2 regions of the Blautia sp. TF10-30 genome follow, and region 2 is predicted to be linked to the other one. Evidence: riboswitches for the same ligand, from Rfam matches in the RefSeq annotation. Region 2 holds a riboswitch; the other holds the start of a gene.

Region 1 (7,509 bases), on a different contig from region 2:
CTGGTCTACTGCTTCTGAATGAAGTTTCTTGTTCATTTCAAGCCCTCCTGTACGAAAATTAAGTCCCCATCTCATTCTTATAACTTGGAATACTACCATTTTAGCACAGTAAAGTGTGAAATACAAGTCCTTTTATCCCTGCATCAGCAAAGCCTGTACCATCGACTCCCGCTGTCTGCGGTAATCGCTCGGCGAACAGGCCTTTACCGTCTTGAAGGTACGGTTGAAGGCACTTAAAGAAGAGAATCCGGAATTCATCGCCACATCCGTGATACTCATCTTTTTGTCGTACAGAAGCTCCTCTGCGCGTTTGACGCGTTTAGAATTGAGGTACTCATAGAATGTCATGTTCATGTACTGCTTGAAAATTCTGGTAAAGTGGAACTTGGAAAATCCGCTGACCGCAGCTACTTCCTCGAGAGAAAGATTCTCCATATAATGGACATTGATATAACGGCAGACGCTTAAAACAGCCTCTATATATTCCTGCTGTTTCATTGCCCCGAACGTATTCTGCGCGTTGGCATCCGAAAAGCCCTTGCGGCCAAACTCTGAAAAAAGCTCTTTGAGGCCGGTGCAGATTCTGTGCGTCATCACTGCGCCCTCATTATCGTATTCCCGCACCAGTTCCAGAATCTGGCTGCGTAGAAACAGATAGAAGGGATCTTCCTCATCCTCTTTTTTGAAGTAGATGGCCGGAAGCCGCAGGAAAATCGTTTCCATTTCTTCCTGATTCTCCACACAGCCCGGTTCCACCAGCATGACAATCCGTTCTCCCTGGGATACGAATCTCATTCCGTGTACAACGCCGGAATTGATCATAATGATGTCGCCCTCTTTGAGATTATAGCTGTCTTTTCCGACAACAACCTCATATTCGCCTCTGGTCGGCATGATAATTTCAATTGCGGTATGCCAGTGCTCCGGATAGCCTTCTGTCACGGTGTTGTGAAAGATTTCAAACGCCGGCGGGTTTGCTGCATTCCGGTCAAATGTTTTCCCATGTTCCACTTTCTTCATCTTATTTCTTACCTCTTTTTATTGCAGCAGCTCTGTAAACAGATCTTTTACGGTCGGATAAATCTTTGCAAATTTCTGATACTGGCGCTCATATTTCTCAACCAGTTCCGGTTCCGGCTCGATGGTCTCTGTCACACGAACAATTTTTTCTGCCGCCTCTTCTACGGATGAAAAGACACCGCAGGCAACGGCTGCCAGCATGGCTCCGCCAAGTGCCGGGCCTTCCTCGGACTCAATACGGTCCACTTTGATGTTCAGCACGTTTGCGATCATGCGTCTCCACAGCGGGCTCTTTGCACCGCCTCCGCAGATTTTCGTTCTCTCGATCTGGATACCGAGGGATTTTGCTATCTCAAAGGAATCGCGGATCGCAAAGGCAACGCCCTCGAGAACAGCCTGGGTCATATCCTCTCTTGTGGTGTCCATGGTCAGGCCGATGAAGGTTCCTCTTGCATCCGGGTTGTTGTGCGGGGAACGCTCGCCCATCAGATACGGCAGGAAGAATACATTATTCTCGCCAAGTTTTGTGATGTTCTCCTGCTCTTTTGTATATTCTTTTGTGCGGATGATTTCATCCATCCACCATTTGTTGCAGGAAGCTGCACTCAGCATGCATCCCATCAGGTGATAGTGGCCGTCTGCGTGTGCGAATGCGTGCAGGGCATTGTGGCTGTCTACGCCGAATTTGTTGCTGGAAATGAATACGGTTCCGCTTGTACCAAGGGAAACGTTGCACATGCCGTCGCCTACGGTTCCGGTTCCGACTGCGGCTGCTGCGTTGTCTCCGGCTCCTGCTACAACTTTACAGGTCTCCGGCAGTCCAAGTTCTGCTGCTACTTCCGGTTTTAAGGTTCCGACAGCGTCAAAGCTCTCATGGAGCTCCGGCAGCATCTCCAGGGAAATACCGCAGATTTCTGCCATCTCTTTGGACCAGCATTTGTTCTTGACATCCATCAGAAGCATGCCCGATGCATCGGAGTAGTCGCTTACGAATGCGCCGGAGAGACGGTATGCCAGGTAATCTTTTGGAAGCATGATTTTGCAGATTTTTGCGAAGTTATCCGGCTCATTTTCTTTCACCCAGAGAATCTTCGGTGCGGTAAAGCCTGCAAATGCAATGTTTGCGGTGTACTCGGAGAGTTTTTCTTTTCCGATTACGGTGTTCAGATAATCGGTCTGTTTTGCGGTACGGCCGTCGTTCCAGAGGATCGCCGGGCGGATGACGTTATCGTTCTCATCCAGGATGACAAGGCCATGCATCTGGCCGCCGAAGCTGATGCCGGCTACCTGGGATTTGTCTACGTCTTTTACCAGCTCGCGGATTCCCTCTTTGCTCTGCTCCCACCAGTCTTCCGGTTTCTGCTCAGACCAGCCTGGATGCGGGAAATACAGCGGATACTCTCTCGATACAATATTTACAATTTTGCCTTCCTCGTCCATCAGAAGCAGTTTGACAGCGGAAGTACCAAGGTCAACACCAATAAAATACATGTCGAATCTCCTTTTTCTACTCTTTTTCAAAAAGGGCGGCAGCAGACCTAGATCTCTGCTCCGCCCTTTTGCTTATGCGTTACTGCATATCTTTCTTATTTTTCAGTGATTCTTCCGGAACGGATTAGCCCCACGGATTCTCTGTCGGGTAACGAACACCCTTCGGCTGGTTGTAGCCGATCTCATCTACTTCAACACCGAGCATTTTGAATACTTCGAATAACGGTTTTCCGAAGTGTCCGAATGCTACTGCGCCGTGATGCGGATAGTTTTTCTCTACCAGTACGTGACGGTAGAATCTGCCCATCTCCGGAATAGCGAAGATACCGATGCTTCCGAAGGAACGTGTTGCTACAGGAAGAACCTCGCCCTCTGCGATGTATCCGCGCAGTTTTGCGTCAGATGTGCTCTGCAGACGATAGAAGGTGATGTCTCCAGGAACGATATCTCCCTCGAGGGTACCCTGTGTTACTTCTTCCGGAAGGGTTCTTGCCATGATCATCTGATATTTCATAGAGCAGAATGCCAGTTTGGTGGAAGCGGTATTTCCGCAGTGGAATCCCATGAAGGTATCTTTTAAGGTGTAATCAAATTTGCCTTTGATTTCGCTCTCATACATATCCTTCGGAACGGTGTTGTTGATGTCGAGGAGTGTTACGGTGTCTTTGGATACAACGGTTCCGATGAACTCGGACAGTGTTCCGTAGATATCTACCTCACAGGATACCGGGATGCCCATCTTGGTCAGACGGCTGTTGACATAGCAAGGAACGAATCCGAACTGTGTCTGGAATGCCGGCCAGCATTTTCCGGTCAGGGTTACGTATTTTCTGGAGCCTTTGTGTGCTTCGATCCAGTCTAACAGGGTGATCTCGTACTGAGCCAGTTTCGGCAGGATTTCCGGTTTCAGGTTTCCTTCGCCGAGCTCTTTTGCCATATCTTCTACGACTGCCGGGATTCTCTCGTCGCCTGCGTGTTTGTTGAATGCTTCAAACAGGTCAAGCTCGGAGTTCTCTTCGATTTCTACGCCAAGGTTGTACAGCTGTTTGATCGGTGCGTTACATGCCAGGAAGTTGGTCGGACGCGGTCCGAAGCTGATGATTTTCAGGTTCTTAACAGCTACAACTGCAGTTGCAACCGGTACGAAATCTTTGATCATGGCTGCTACGTCTTCTGCATCGCCAACCGGGTACTCCGGAATGTATGCGTGCAGGTTGCGCAGTTTCAGGTTGTAGCTTGCGTTCAGAACGCCGCAGTATGCATCGCCGCGTCCGCCTACAAGGTCGTCGCCGGTCTCTTCTGCTGCTGCTACTACCATGCAAGGTCCGTCGAAGTATTTTACAAGCAGGGTTTCCTCGGTCTCCGGTCCGAAGTTTCCAAGGTATACAACAAGTGCATCACACTCTGCTTTTTTCAGATCTTCGAGTGCGTTCATCATGTCGATTTCATTCTCGACGATGATTGGACATTCGTAGATTTCTCCGTCGTATGCTTTTACGACTGCTTTTCTTCTGTTCTCGGAAAGGCTGTTCGGGAAGCAGTCACGGCTTACTGCAACGATACCTAATTTGATTTCCGGTGTATTGTTGATCATTTTTGAAGATCCTCCTTTTTTGGGTTTTCTTGGTTTTTAGTTTCTTTTTATGTTCAGAACTGCTCTTTTGGGGCAGTGTTTCTGATTTCTGGTTTTGTCTCTGGTTTTATTTTACCGAGAGGTTTTCTCCTTTGATGCCTGCTACGCTTCCAGCGATGTTTGCATCCGGGTGGCTTAAGAGCCATTTGTTTCTGGCGAAGAGCAGGTCGTCTTCCGGGGTGTGTTTTTCTTCCAGGGTGATGTCGGTATTGGTTCCTTTTGGAAGGACTACGACGCATTTGAAGCCGCTGGCTGCCACGTTGCATGGTGCGTAGTGGAGGGTGGTTGCGTAGACTTCAATGGTGGTTCCGGCCGGGATTAAGAAGGCCTCCATTTTGGATGAGTCGTAGGTGTGGTCTTCGGTGATGTCCTGTTCTTTTCCGAGGATCAGGATCAGGTCGGTTACGGCGATGTTGATTTCGCTGTCGCGGTGGTATTCTACGGCGTTCAGTAAATGGTTGTGGCCGTTGCAGTAGCCGATCTGGATCGGCATGCCGCCGTAGAGGCTGTCGGATACGGACTGGGCGCTTTTGCAGGCTTCGAGGCTTTCAATGGAAGGCTCGTAGACTACGTCGTCGGGACATGGGGTCTCGGACATGGCGGTGATGATGTCGCTGACGTCGAGGTCTTTGATGACTTTGCCGTACTGGCGGAATGCTTCGTCTGTTACTTTCAGAATCTGCATTGTGTTGGTGCTCCTTTCGTACAATTAGTTTAATGATTGAACTAATTGTAATATAGCACTTGTATGTACTTCTTGTCAACATGTATTTGGATGAAAAAACGGGTAGGTTGACAAATAAGGGGGAGGTTGGTATACTTTAATACGTTAAAATAATAAGACGCTAGGGGAGCCTTTGGCTGAGAACGTGGGGCAGGGATAAGCTCACGGACCCTCACTACCTGAACGGGATAATTCCTGCGTAGGGAAGCTGGAACGTGGTTTCGGAGGTGATTCGGGGCTGTGTTTTTATGTGAGCCCCTCCAAGCGGAATGCGAAGGAGGTTTTTTTATGAGTTTTTTTGTTACTGCTGACGGCGGACTGACGACGGCCGGTTATGTTGGATGCGTGGTGCTGATGGTGGCGCTGGTGGTGATTGCTTCGGTTCTTTCTGCTCAGAAGAGTAAGGGGACGGGAATGGATGCAAGGAAGCTGGCGTTTTGTGCGATGGGGATGGCGCTGGCGTTTGTGACTTCGTATGTGAAGGTGTTTGAGCTGCCGTACGGGGGATCGGTTACGTTGTTTTCGATGCTGTTTATTGTGCTGATTGCGAACTGGTATGGGGCGAAGACGGGTATTCTCGTTGGTTTTGCTTATGGACTGCTGCAGTTTATCCAGGGGCCGTATGTGCTGTCGCTGTTCCAGGTGTGCTGTGATTATGTGTTTGCGTTTGCGGCGCTGGGTGTGGCCGGATTCTTTGGAAAGAAGAAAAACGGGCTGCTGATCGGGTATATTGTAGCTGTGCTGGCGAGGGGATTTTTCCATACGTTAGGCGGGTATCTGTACTGGATGGATTATATGCCGGAGAATTTCCCGCAGTCTTTAAAGGCGCTGTATCCGATTATTTACAACTACAGCTATCTGCTGGCTGAAGGTGTGCTGACGGTGATTCTGATCTCGCTGCCGCCGGTGAAGAAAGCACTGCAGACGGTTGCAAGAACAGCACATGGTGCAAATTAAATAGAATTACGTGAAAAAATCCGGGAACGCATGATTTTGCGTTTCCGGATTTTTTACGTGGATATCAAAATTTACTGAGCACTCTCCTCTGCGGCTGTGTCGGCGGCGGAGCTCATGGGGGTGATGACGATGTTTTCTACGCCGATTCCGGTTTTGCGGGTTACGATGTCTTCGATCTGGGCACGCTGTTCCTCGGTTACTTCTTTCATCGGAACGACGATGTCGGCGGTTTCGCCGGTCAGGTTTACAACGACGTCGGTGAAGCCTTTGGCTTCGAGGAGGAGTTCAGTTGCTGACTCTTTTTCTACGAGTTCCGTCATTTCCACCATGCTCTGGACAGCGCTCTGGCGCTCGGTTTCGGAGAGGTTGGTGTTGTTGATGATTTCATTTAAGGTGTCTTTGTTCTGGGAACGGATCTGTTCGCGGTCGATTCTGGCCTGGGCCATGTATGTAGATGCCCCGGCAAGGACTGCCTCTCCCGGCGTTTCGGTGACGGTCCGCGACGAGTCCCCTGCTGTGCCGGCATCCACCTCGTCGGTGATGTCGGTGTCCAGGCTGGAGATGTCTTTTAAAACGGTGCTGGCATCCGCCGTGGTTCCGTCTGCCTTCTCCTTCGTGGACAGGGTACTGTCAGCATAGTTGATGTATCCGGCGACGGCAATCATGATCGCAAGGGCGGTGATGATGACCTGATTTTTCCGGAATTTTTTCTTTTTCCCGGCCGTCTTTTTCGGCGATGGTGTCTCTGCCATTTTCTCAGGTGCATTCATTTCCTGTTCTAATTTTTCCACGCATTTGACTCCTTTACTTCATTTTGACTACTTTAATCTTATTTGCGCCCACCTGAAATAATGCCATCACGGCCTCCTGAATCTCCTGTATCGTCACCGGGTTTCCCCCGCCTTCTGCGATAACGAGCACGCCGCGCACCGCCGGGTACTCCTCGGAAACCACATACGGTGTCTCGGCTCCGTTCTGTGTCTTTTCATAGACAGTTGCCTCATCCTGCGACGAGGATGTAACGCTTCCGGTCTCCTCTCCCTTCTTGTTTTCCTCCGTTGTGCTCCGCGTTGGGACATCTTTTTCCACAATCTTTTTTCCTGTGGATTCCAGCGTCACCACGACGTGCACTGCGCCCACACCGTCCATCTGGGAAAGTGCGTCACAAAGGCGCTGTTCCATCTCCTCCTGCACCGAAAGTCCCGCATCCCCCGCCGGACGCGCAGCCGTCTCCTGCGGCTGTTCTGTCTCCTCACTGGTCTTTTTTGTTCCCGTCGGCAGCAGCAGGACAACGCCGATTGCCGCCAGCAGGAAGTACAGCATCCACTGCTCCTTTTTCTGTTTCCGGAAAAACGCCGCTGCCTTTTCCCTCATAGGCCTATTCCGAAATCTCTACCATAATATGCGCTGGATCAGTTCCGTAGACCTCACTTAAAACACTTTTGATCTCTGTCAGCTTTTCATCGAGCATTTCCCGCTGTTTTTTCTGTTCTTCGCGGTAAATGCTCGTCTGCCGCATCGGCGCTTCAATGCGGATCTCTTTTGCCTCACCGGTGTTTCCCGGCTCCAGCGTTACCGAAACGGCTGCCCCCGGAATGCCGCTCTCTGACAGATACATCCGGATCTGGCGCTCCGTCTCTTTTTCCCAGGCGCCCACGTAATACTGTTTTTCAAAGCTTTCTGC
Region 2 (7,509 bases):
ACTGTCATATACCGGCACGGTGCCGATCATGGCCGGACATTCGGAGGTCAGTTTCCGCCGGAACGGCTGCGTATTGCCGTGGCTCGACAGGTCCATGATGGCTTCTGCGCCCATATTGACCGCGGAGAGTACCTTCTGCATCTCCACATCGTAATCTTTACAGTCTTTCGAAACACCGAGATTTACATTGATTTTCGTGCGCAGCATCGAGCCGATGCCCTCCGGGTCGATGCAGGTGTGCAGCTTATTGGCCGGAATGGCAACCTTTCCGCTGGCAACGAGCGGCATCAGGTCTTCCACGGCCATATACTCTTTTTCTGCGACTTTTTTCAGCTCCGGTGTTACAATGCCGCGGCGTGCGGCGTCCATCTGTGTTGCGTAATTGCGTTCCATCTGTTGTTCTCCTTTATTTTCAAAATCAGATCCGGTAAGCGTGGTTCAGCGGTCCCGAGCCGTGGCCGAGATCCATCATGCTCGCGAGTGCGCCCGAAATATACTCTTTTGCGGCGGAAATGGCATCCGGAAGGGAAAGCCCCTTTGCGAGCCCCGATGCGATGGCGCTGGAGAGTGTACAGCCGGTGCCGTGTGTGTTCGAATTGTCGATGCGTTTTCCGGTGAACCAGGTAAATGTGCCGTTGTGATATAAAAGATCGTTGGCATCATTGATACTGTGGCCGCCCTTTAATAGAACGGCACAGCCGCAGGAATCCCCGATCTCTTTTGCGGCGCGTTCCATATCGCTTTCCGACTGGATTTTGATGCCGGAGAGAACTTCTCCCTCTGGGATATTCGGTGTGATGACTTCGGCCAGAGGAAAGAGCAGTTTTTTCATCAGGTCAGGCACGCCGCCCGAAGCGAGCGCGGAACCGCTTGTAGCGACGAGGACCGGGTCCACAACGATGTGTTTGGCCTGGTAGAAGCGAAGCCGTTCGGAGATGACTTCGATCAGTGCCGGGGAGGATACCATACCGATTTTGACGGCGTCCGGGAAGATGTCCGTAAAGACGGCGTCAAGCTGTGCGGCCAGAAACTCCGGTGTTACATCGAAAATACCGGAAACTCCGGTGGTGTTCTGGGCGGTGAGTGCGGTAATTGCCGACATGGCGTAAACTCCGTTTGTGATCATGGTTTTGATGTCTGCCTGAATGCCGGCGCCTCCGCTGGAATCACTTCCCGCGATTGTTAATGCTGTTTTCATGTTTTTCGCGTCCATGAGAATTACTCCTTTGCATTACTTTTCTTTTTGGACAGGCGACAAAGAAAGTGGTGCCCCCAGTCTGCCGCCTGGTGTGAGGATGAATGGTTACGTAAAATTATTTGTTTTCCAGCATGCGCAGAGTCTGTTCTTTCAGATCCTTCGTTGCGGAAACAATGTCTTTCTGTGCAAAAATGGCACTGATGACGGCGATGCCGCAGATGCCGCTGCCGGAAAGCTCCGTCACGTTATCGCGTGTGATGCCGCCGATGGCGATGACAGGGATTTTAACGGCATTGCAGATAGCAGTCAGCGTTTCGTGGCTGACATCCTCCGCATCCGCCTTGGAACCGGTGTGGAAGACTGCGCCGACGCCGAGGTAATCTGCCCCGCGCTGCTCGGCGAGAATGGCCTGTTCCACGGTCTGTGCCGAAACGCCGATGATCTTGTCCGGGCCAAGCTTTGCACGGACATCGCCGGCCTCCATATCGCTCTGGCCGACATGAACGCCGTCCGCATCCATCTTAGCTGCGATTTCCACGTTATCGTTGATGACGAAAGGAACATGGTATGCGGCACAGAGTTTTTTCAGTTCCAGTGCCTCTTCCATAAAGTGATCCTGGTCAAGATTTTTTTCGCGGAGCTGGATAAACGTTGCGCCGCCCTGCAGAGCCTTTTCCACCTGGCTGTACAGTGTCTCGCCGTTCAGCCAGCTGCGGTCTGTCACAGCATATAAAAGCAGGCCTTTTTTATCGCACTTCATACTTTGCACCTTTCTCCAGCGTCTCGCCGTCCATGTGGTAGATGGCGTCGATGATGCGGTTCCGGTAGGTGGAGTTGCCGTCTTCCGGTTTCATATGGCTCCAGCCGATCTCGCCGGCAAGTCCCATCGCGCAGACAGCGGCAGCAGCGGCTTTTAACGGCTCGTCCGGGTTGGCAACGAGGTAAGCGGTCATCATGCCGGAGAGCTGGCAGCCTGTTCCGGTGATGCTTCCCATCTCGGCGCGTCCGTTGCGGATCACGTAGCAGGTGTCAGCATCGGCAACGAGGTCGATCGCTCCTGTGATGGCGACAACACAGTTGTGGTCTTTCGCAAAGTTTTTTGCAAAAGCAACGGCGCTGTCGAGGTTTTCGTCTGTTACTTTATCGGCAACGTCTGCGTCAACACCCTTTGTCGTTCCGCTTCCGAGTGCCAGTGTTTTGATTTCGGAAATATTTCCGCGGATGACGGTGAACGGGATTTTTTCCATCAGTCCGACTGCGGTCGAAGTACGTAAGTGGCTTGCGCCTGCGCCGACTGGATCGAGCAGGATTTTGTGGCCGAGCGAAGCTGCTTTTGCACCGGCACGGTACATGCCGTCGATGCTCGTTCTGTGCAGCGTTCCGATGTTGATGTTCAGACCGCCGCAGATGGAGGTGATATCCTCGACATCCTCCGGTTCATCGGACATGATCGGGCTTGCGCCGCATGCCAGCAGAATATTGGCGACATCGTTTACTGTAACGTAATTTGTGATGTTGTGTACGAGAGGGGTTGTTTTTCTGACATTGTCAAGACAAGTGCCTAACATAATTTTTTGTTCCTCCTGTGTGAGTATTTTTGCAGAAGCAAATTCCCTTGTGGTACTGGAAGAACCTGTTGATGATGTGTTCATAGAGATTAAAAAAGCAGATATACGTGGAGGTATATCTGCAGAAAATGTGCATATCGTATCTCCCTACGTTGGCATTACCCAAATCAGGTTCAGGGTCTAGGAGATGCATCCTACTCTCAGCCCGCTTCGCACGCGAGCTCCCCTTTGCTTTCTGCAGACAATTATATACGCATAAAAACAATTGTGCAAGAGAAAAACGGAAGATTTTAAAAAAATTCAGAAAAATAAAAAAGACATGCAAAATATTGGAAATGTAATGTTATTTGGGTTGAAAGAGAAAATAATATCAGCGTAAAATGAAGTATAAAATATGCGTGGAAGTCATGGACGTGATGATGCCGCCTCCATTCCGATTTTCGCCATGAGCGCCAACGCCTTTGTTGAAGACCGGCAGGCCGCAAAAGAGGCCGGCATGAACGTGCATATCGCAAAGCCGATTGATGCGGAATTACTGAAAAAGAAAATTGCAGAGTATTGTAGGTGAAAAGAAGTGCCCCTGCCCGGCATCTGATGTGTGCCGGGCAGGGGCTTTTGATGTGCGAATCTTATTTTTCTTCCTCCGGGTACGTATAGCCCCAGGTTCTGCGGAAGGAGGTCATCAGATCCATGACGTCCTTCGTGTAGTCGAGGTGCATGGCAGATGCATCTCCATTGATGGCGCGTTCCATGTCGGCGAGCTCATAGGCGAGTGCATCGGCGTTTTCACCGGCTTTGATGATTTCGGATTCGCCGGTGGAAGCGTCTGTGATTTTTGCTTCCCAGGCACGCGGGTACTCCATGATCTCGATAAATCCGTTCTCACAGGAAACCATGCCGCGTTTCGGCTGTTTGGAGTGGAGAGAGAGCATCACACTTGCCATCTGTCCTTCCTGATTGGTGAGAAGGAGGCCGGCCTGCTCGTCCACACCGGTCGGAGCGGGCTTTACCTGGGAAAGGAGCTGATCCGGCTTGGAGTCGAAGAACCAGCGGATGAAGGAGAGTGCGTATACGCCGATATCAAGCATCGCGCCGCCTGCGAGATTCCGGTTGAAGAAGCGGTTCTTCATGTTGTACTCTTTGAAACTGCCGAAGTTCATCGTGATCAGATTGACTCTGCCGAGACGGCCGGAGTCGAGAAATTTTTTCAGCTCTTTGTAGATCGGCATATGGTAAATCGTCATTGCCTCTCCGATGATGACATCTTTTTCTTTTGCAAGCGCTATGGCCTCGTCGAGCTCGTCACTGTTCAGCGTAATCGATTTCTCAACGAGAATGTGTTTTCCATTGGCAATCGCCTCTTTCATAAAGCCAAGATGCGTGTTGTGCGGCGTCGTGATATAAATGACATCGACCTCCGGATCGGTAAACATCTCATGGAAATCATCGTAAACTTTTCCAATTCCATATTTCTCCGCAAAAGCAGCCGCCTTCTCATGGGTCCGGTTGCCGACCGCGTAAATATTCTTTCCGTTTTTCTGCAGTGCGACCGCCATTTCATTTGCAATCACACCGCATCCGAGTACAGCCCATTTGATTTCTTTCATCGTGAGATTCTCCTATCGTATCTATTTTGCCCAGAGCGGTTCTTCGCTTCCGCTGTAGTCAAACCGTCTGTCGTTTTTCTCTTCCAGTGCTTTGATCATATGGTACGTAAATTCATTGTAAGGCGTTGGAATTCCCAGCTCTTTTCCCATGCGGATCAGCGCACCCGAGAACATATCAATTTCCGTATGGCGTCCCGCATCGAGATCCTGGAGCGTCGAGTAGCGCGCCGTCGGCGGAACCGCACTTCCGCGTCCCGAGGAGACATCCGCCTTGCTGATATCAATTCCCTTTGCCTCCGCAATCGCCATCAGTTCTGCGCGGAGTCCGTCGCTGATCGCCTTCATATGCACACTGTCGCGGTAGCAGCCGACCCCGGCACCGAGAATAGCCTGCGGCAGGTTATTGCAGACATTCAGCCGGAATTTGCTCCATAGTTCCTCTAAAATACAATCGGTTGCCCGGTAATGCAGCCCTGTGCCGGAGAACAGATCCAGAACAGCCTGCACACGCTCACTGTCGTACGGCGCCGAAACTTCGCCGAAAATGATGCCGAGCGTCGCCTCAGGGTTGAAAACGTAGCCGTCATTCTCTTTATGAGAAGCTACTTTGATAACAGCATGAAGCAGATGCTCCGCACCGACTTTTTCCGCGATGATCTCCTCACTGTCCACGCCGTTCATCAGACTCATGATCACAGTATTCTCGCCGGTAACGGCAGTAATATTGTCAAGAGCCCCCGGCAGTGCGCCGTATTTGAGCGAGACGATCAGAAAATCCACGCCGTGTGCCTCTTCCGGTGTCCATACCTCCGGGTGATAAACCGTATCGTTAATTTTGCATCCTTTGTTTTTCAGACGCTTCGCCCGTTCCCCGGACGCGATAACGCCAAGCCGGATGTCCTTTTTCTCCGAAAGCCCCCAGATTACATAAGACCCAACCGCTCCGGCGCCCAGAACAGCAACTGATTTTATTATCATAATAGCCTCCTTTGTAACTATTTGAATTACCCTTACTATAACAAATTTTGCGGAGATCCTCAATTTGTTTTTCAAAATAGAAAATTTCGGAAAAGGAAGCCAACGGCGTCCGCGGCGAATTCCAGATCAACTACGCTTGCGGCTTCGCCTTCTCCGGCGACTACCCCGAAGCCTCCATCTCCGATCTGCTGCACGAGGCAGATCTGAAAATGTACGAAGACAAAATCCGGACGAAAGAAGAACAGAAGGCAAAAGAAAAACAAGAGAAGAAATAAGAAACGAAGGAGAAACGAAATTCGAACATTTCTCCTTCGTTTTTTGCACGCATTTTTACCGGGAAATCATATTCTAAGGTTAGAATGAAAAAACAGGAGAATCTGTTGATGAAAGGAAAATGGCTGACAGGTGCGCTTGTACTGGCAATGGCGGCAGTGACGCTGGCGGGATGCGGGGCAAAAGATGAGACAAAAGAAAAAGTGGAGCAGGTGACATTAAATGAGGTTGCCCACTCCATTTTTTACGCCCCGCAGTACGTGGCAATTGAGGAGGGGTATTTTGCGGACGAGGGCATTGATCTGACGCTGATAACAGGATTTGGTGCAGATAAAGTGCTGACGGCGATGATTTCCGGCGAAGCGGATATCGGGTTTATGGGGGCGGAGGCAACCGTCTACGCGTACCTCGAGGGAACCGCAGACCCGGTTGTGAACTTCGCGCAGCTGACGCAGCGGGCGGGAAACTTTGTTGTGGGAAGAGAGAAAGACAATTCGTTTACCTGGGAGAAATTGAAAAACAAAGAGGTATTAGGGGGAAGAAAAGGCGGTATGCCGGAAATGGTCTTTGAGTATGTTCTGGCGCAGAAAGGGATTGATAAAAAAGACGTAAATATCAACCAGAGCATCGATTTTGGTTCCACAGCTGCCGCGTTCTCCGGCGGGCAGGGGGATTATACGATTGAATTTGAACCGTCCGCGACACTGCTCGAGCAGAAGGGCGACGGCTATGTCGTGGCATCGGTCGGAACGGAATCCGGGTATGTGCCGTATACGTCGTACAGCGTCAAACAGAGTTATCTGAAAACGCACGGCGCAACCGTAGAAAAATTCACGAAGGCACTGCAGAAGGGAATGGACTTCGTGCAGACGCACACACCGGAGGAGATTGCAGAAGTGATTGCGCCGCAGTTTGCAGAAACCGAGCTGGAAACCATCACCGCGATCGTGCGCCGCTACTATGAGCAGGATACGTGGAAAGAAAATCTGATCTTTGAGGAAGAAAGTTTTGATCTTCTGCAGGAGATTCTGGAGCAGGCGGGAGAGCTGGAGAAAAAGACACCGTACAAGACACTCGTGACAACAAAATACGCCGAAGAGGCCGCCGCCAAAGGCTGATTCCGGCGGAATAGAAAAGCGAAAAAAGACAGAAAAAGACACTTTTCGACATTCGTCGACAAACAGCGACATTTAATTCGAAAAAAATAAAGAAAATTGCAAAAGAAAAGCAGAAAAATAGAGAAAAAGTATTGCAAAAAAGTAAATTTTGTTGCATACTATGGGTGTCGCATATATTTTTTACAACACAGGCATACGGAGGCGAACAGACATGAAAGTAGGTTTTATCGGCGGCGGCAACATGGCGAGTGCCATGATTGGCGGAATGATCCAAAAAGGAGTTGTATCTGCAGATGACATTCTGGTATCGGTCCGCACGGAGAAAAGTGTGGAACGCTTGACCAACCAGTTTGGAGTCCAGGCGACTATGGAGAACGAAGCGGTCGTAGCCGGATCCGATCTTGTATTCCTGGCAGTAAAGCCAAACCAAATAAAAAATATAATAAACCTCGTCAAAAACTTCATCTCACCCGAGAAGATTATCGTATCGATTCTTCCCGGTAAGTCTTTACAATGGCTGGGTACAGAAATCGGAAAACCAACAAAGTTAATTCGCACCATGCCAAACACACCAGCACTCGTCGGAGAAGGAATGACCGGCGTCTGTGCCAATGATCTCGTGACGGAGGAAGAGCTGCAGCTCGTTTTAACCCTCCTGAAAAGCTTTGGCCGCGCAGAAGTTGTTCCGGAGTATCTGATGGATACCGTCACAGGTGTCAGCGGAAGCTCGCCGGCGTACGTATTTCTTTTCCTGGAGGCTCTTGCAG

What was found. A riboswitch is a leader RNA that binds a small molecule or an ion and turns the genes downstream of it on or off. The one in region 2 is predicted to bind thiamine pyrophosphate.
Region 1: linked by a shared signal. The riboswitch ahead of DXD02_RS12630 (energy-coupled thiamine transporter ThiT) and the one ahead of thiM (hydroxyethylthiazole kinase) in region 2 are both predicted to bind thiamine pyrophosphate.

Annotation. Positions count from the first base shown of each region.
Region 1 covers NZ_QUKM01000015.1:34,899-42,407, forward strand. The annotation lists gene DXD02_RS12605 (YerC/YecD family TrpR-related protein) at 1-36, opposite strand, end outside; gene DXD02_RS12610 (AraC family transcriptional regulator) at 133-1,020, opposite strand; gene xylB (xylulokinase) at 1,039-2,511, opposite strand; gene DXD02_RS12620 (L-fucose/L-arabinose isomerase family protein) at 2,636-4,102, opposite strand; gene DXD02_RS12625 (DUF4867 family protein) at 4,212-4,829, opposite strand; TPP riboswitch at 4,982-5,091, shown strand; gene DXD02_RS12630 (energy-coupled thiamine transporter ThiT) at 5,157-5,825, shown strand; gene DXD02_RS12635 (SpoIIIAH-like family protein) at 5,897-6,616, opposite strand; gene DXD02_RS12640 (hypothetical protein) at 6,630-7,199, opposite strand; gene DXD02_RS12645 (stage III sporulation protein AF) at 7,204-7,509, opposite strand, start outside.
Region 2 covers NZ_QUKM01000008.1:27,790-35,298, reverse strand. The annotation lists gene thiC (phosphomethylpyrimidine synthase ThiC) at 1-393, opposite strand, end outside; gene thiD (bifunctional hydroxymethylpyrimidine kinase/phosphomethylpyrimidine kinase) at 419-1,198, opposite strand; gene thiE (thiamine phosphate synthase) at 1,314-1,958, opposite strand; gene thiM (hydroxyethylthiazole kinase) at 1,945-2,766, opposite strand; TPP riboswitch at 2,893-3,004, opposite strand; partial or broken gene DXD02_RS08880 (response regulator) at 3,179-3,334, shown strand; gene DXD02_RS08875 (Gfo/Idh/MocA family protein) at 3,396-4,373, opposite strand; gene DXD02_RS08870 (ketopantoate reductase family protein) at 4,395-5,351, opposite strand; gene DXD02_RS08865 (ABC transporter substrate-binding protein) at 5,735-6,742, shown strand; gene proC (pyrroline-5-carboxylate reductase) at 6,954-7,509, shown strand, end outside.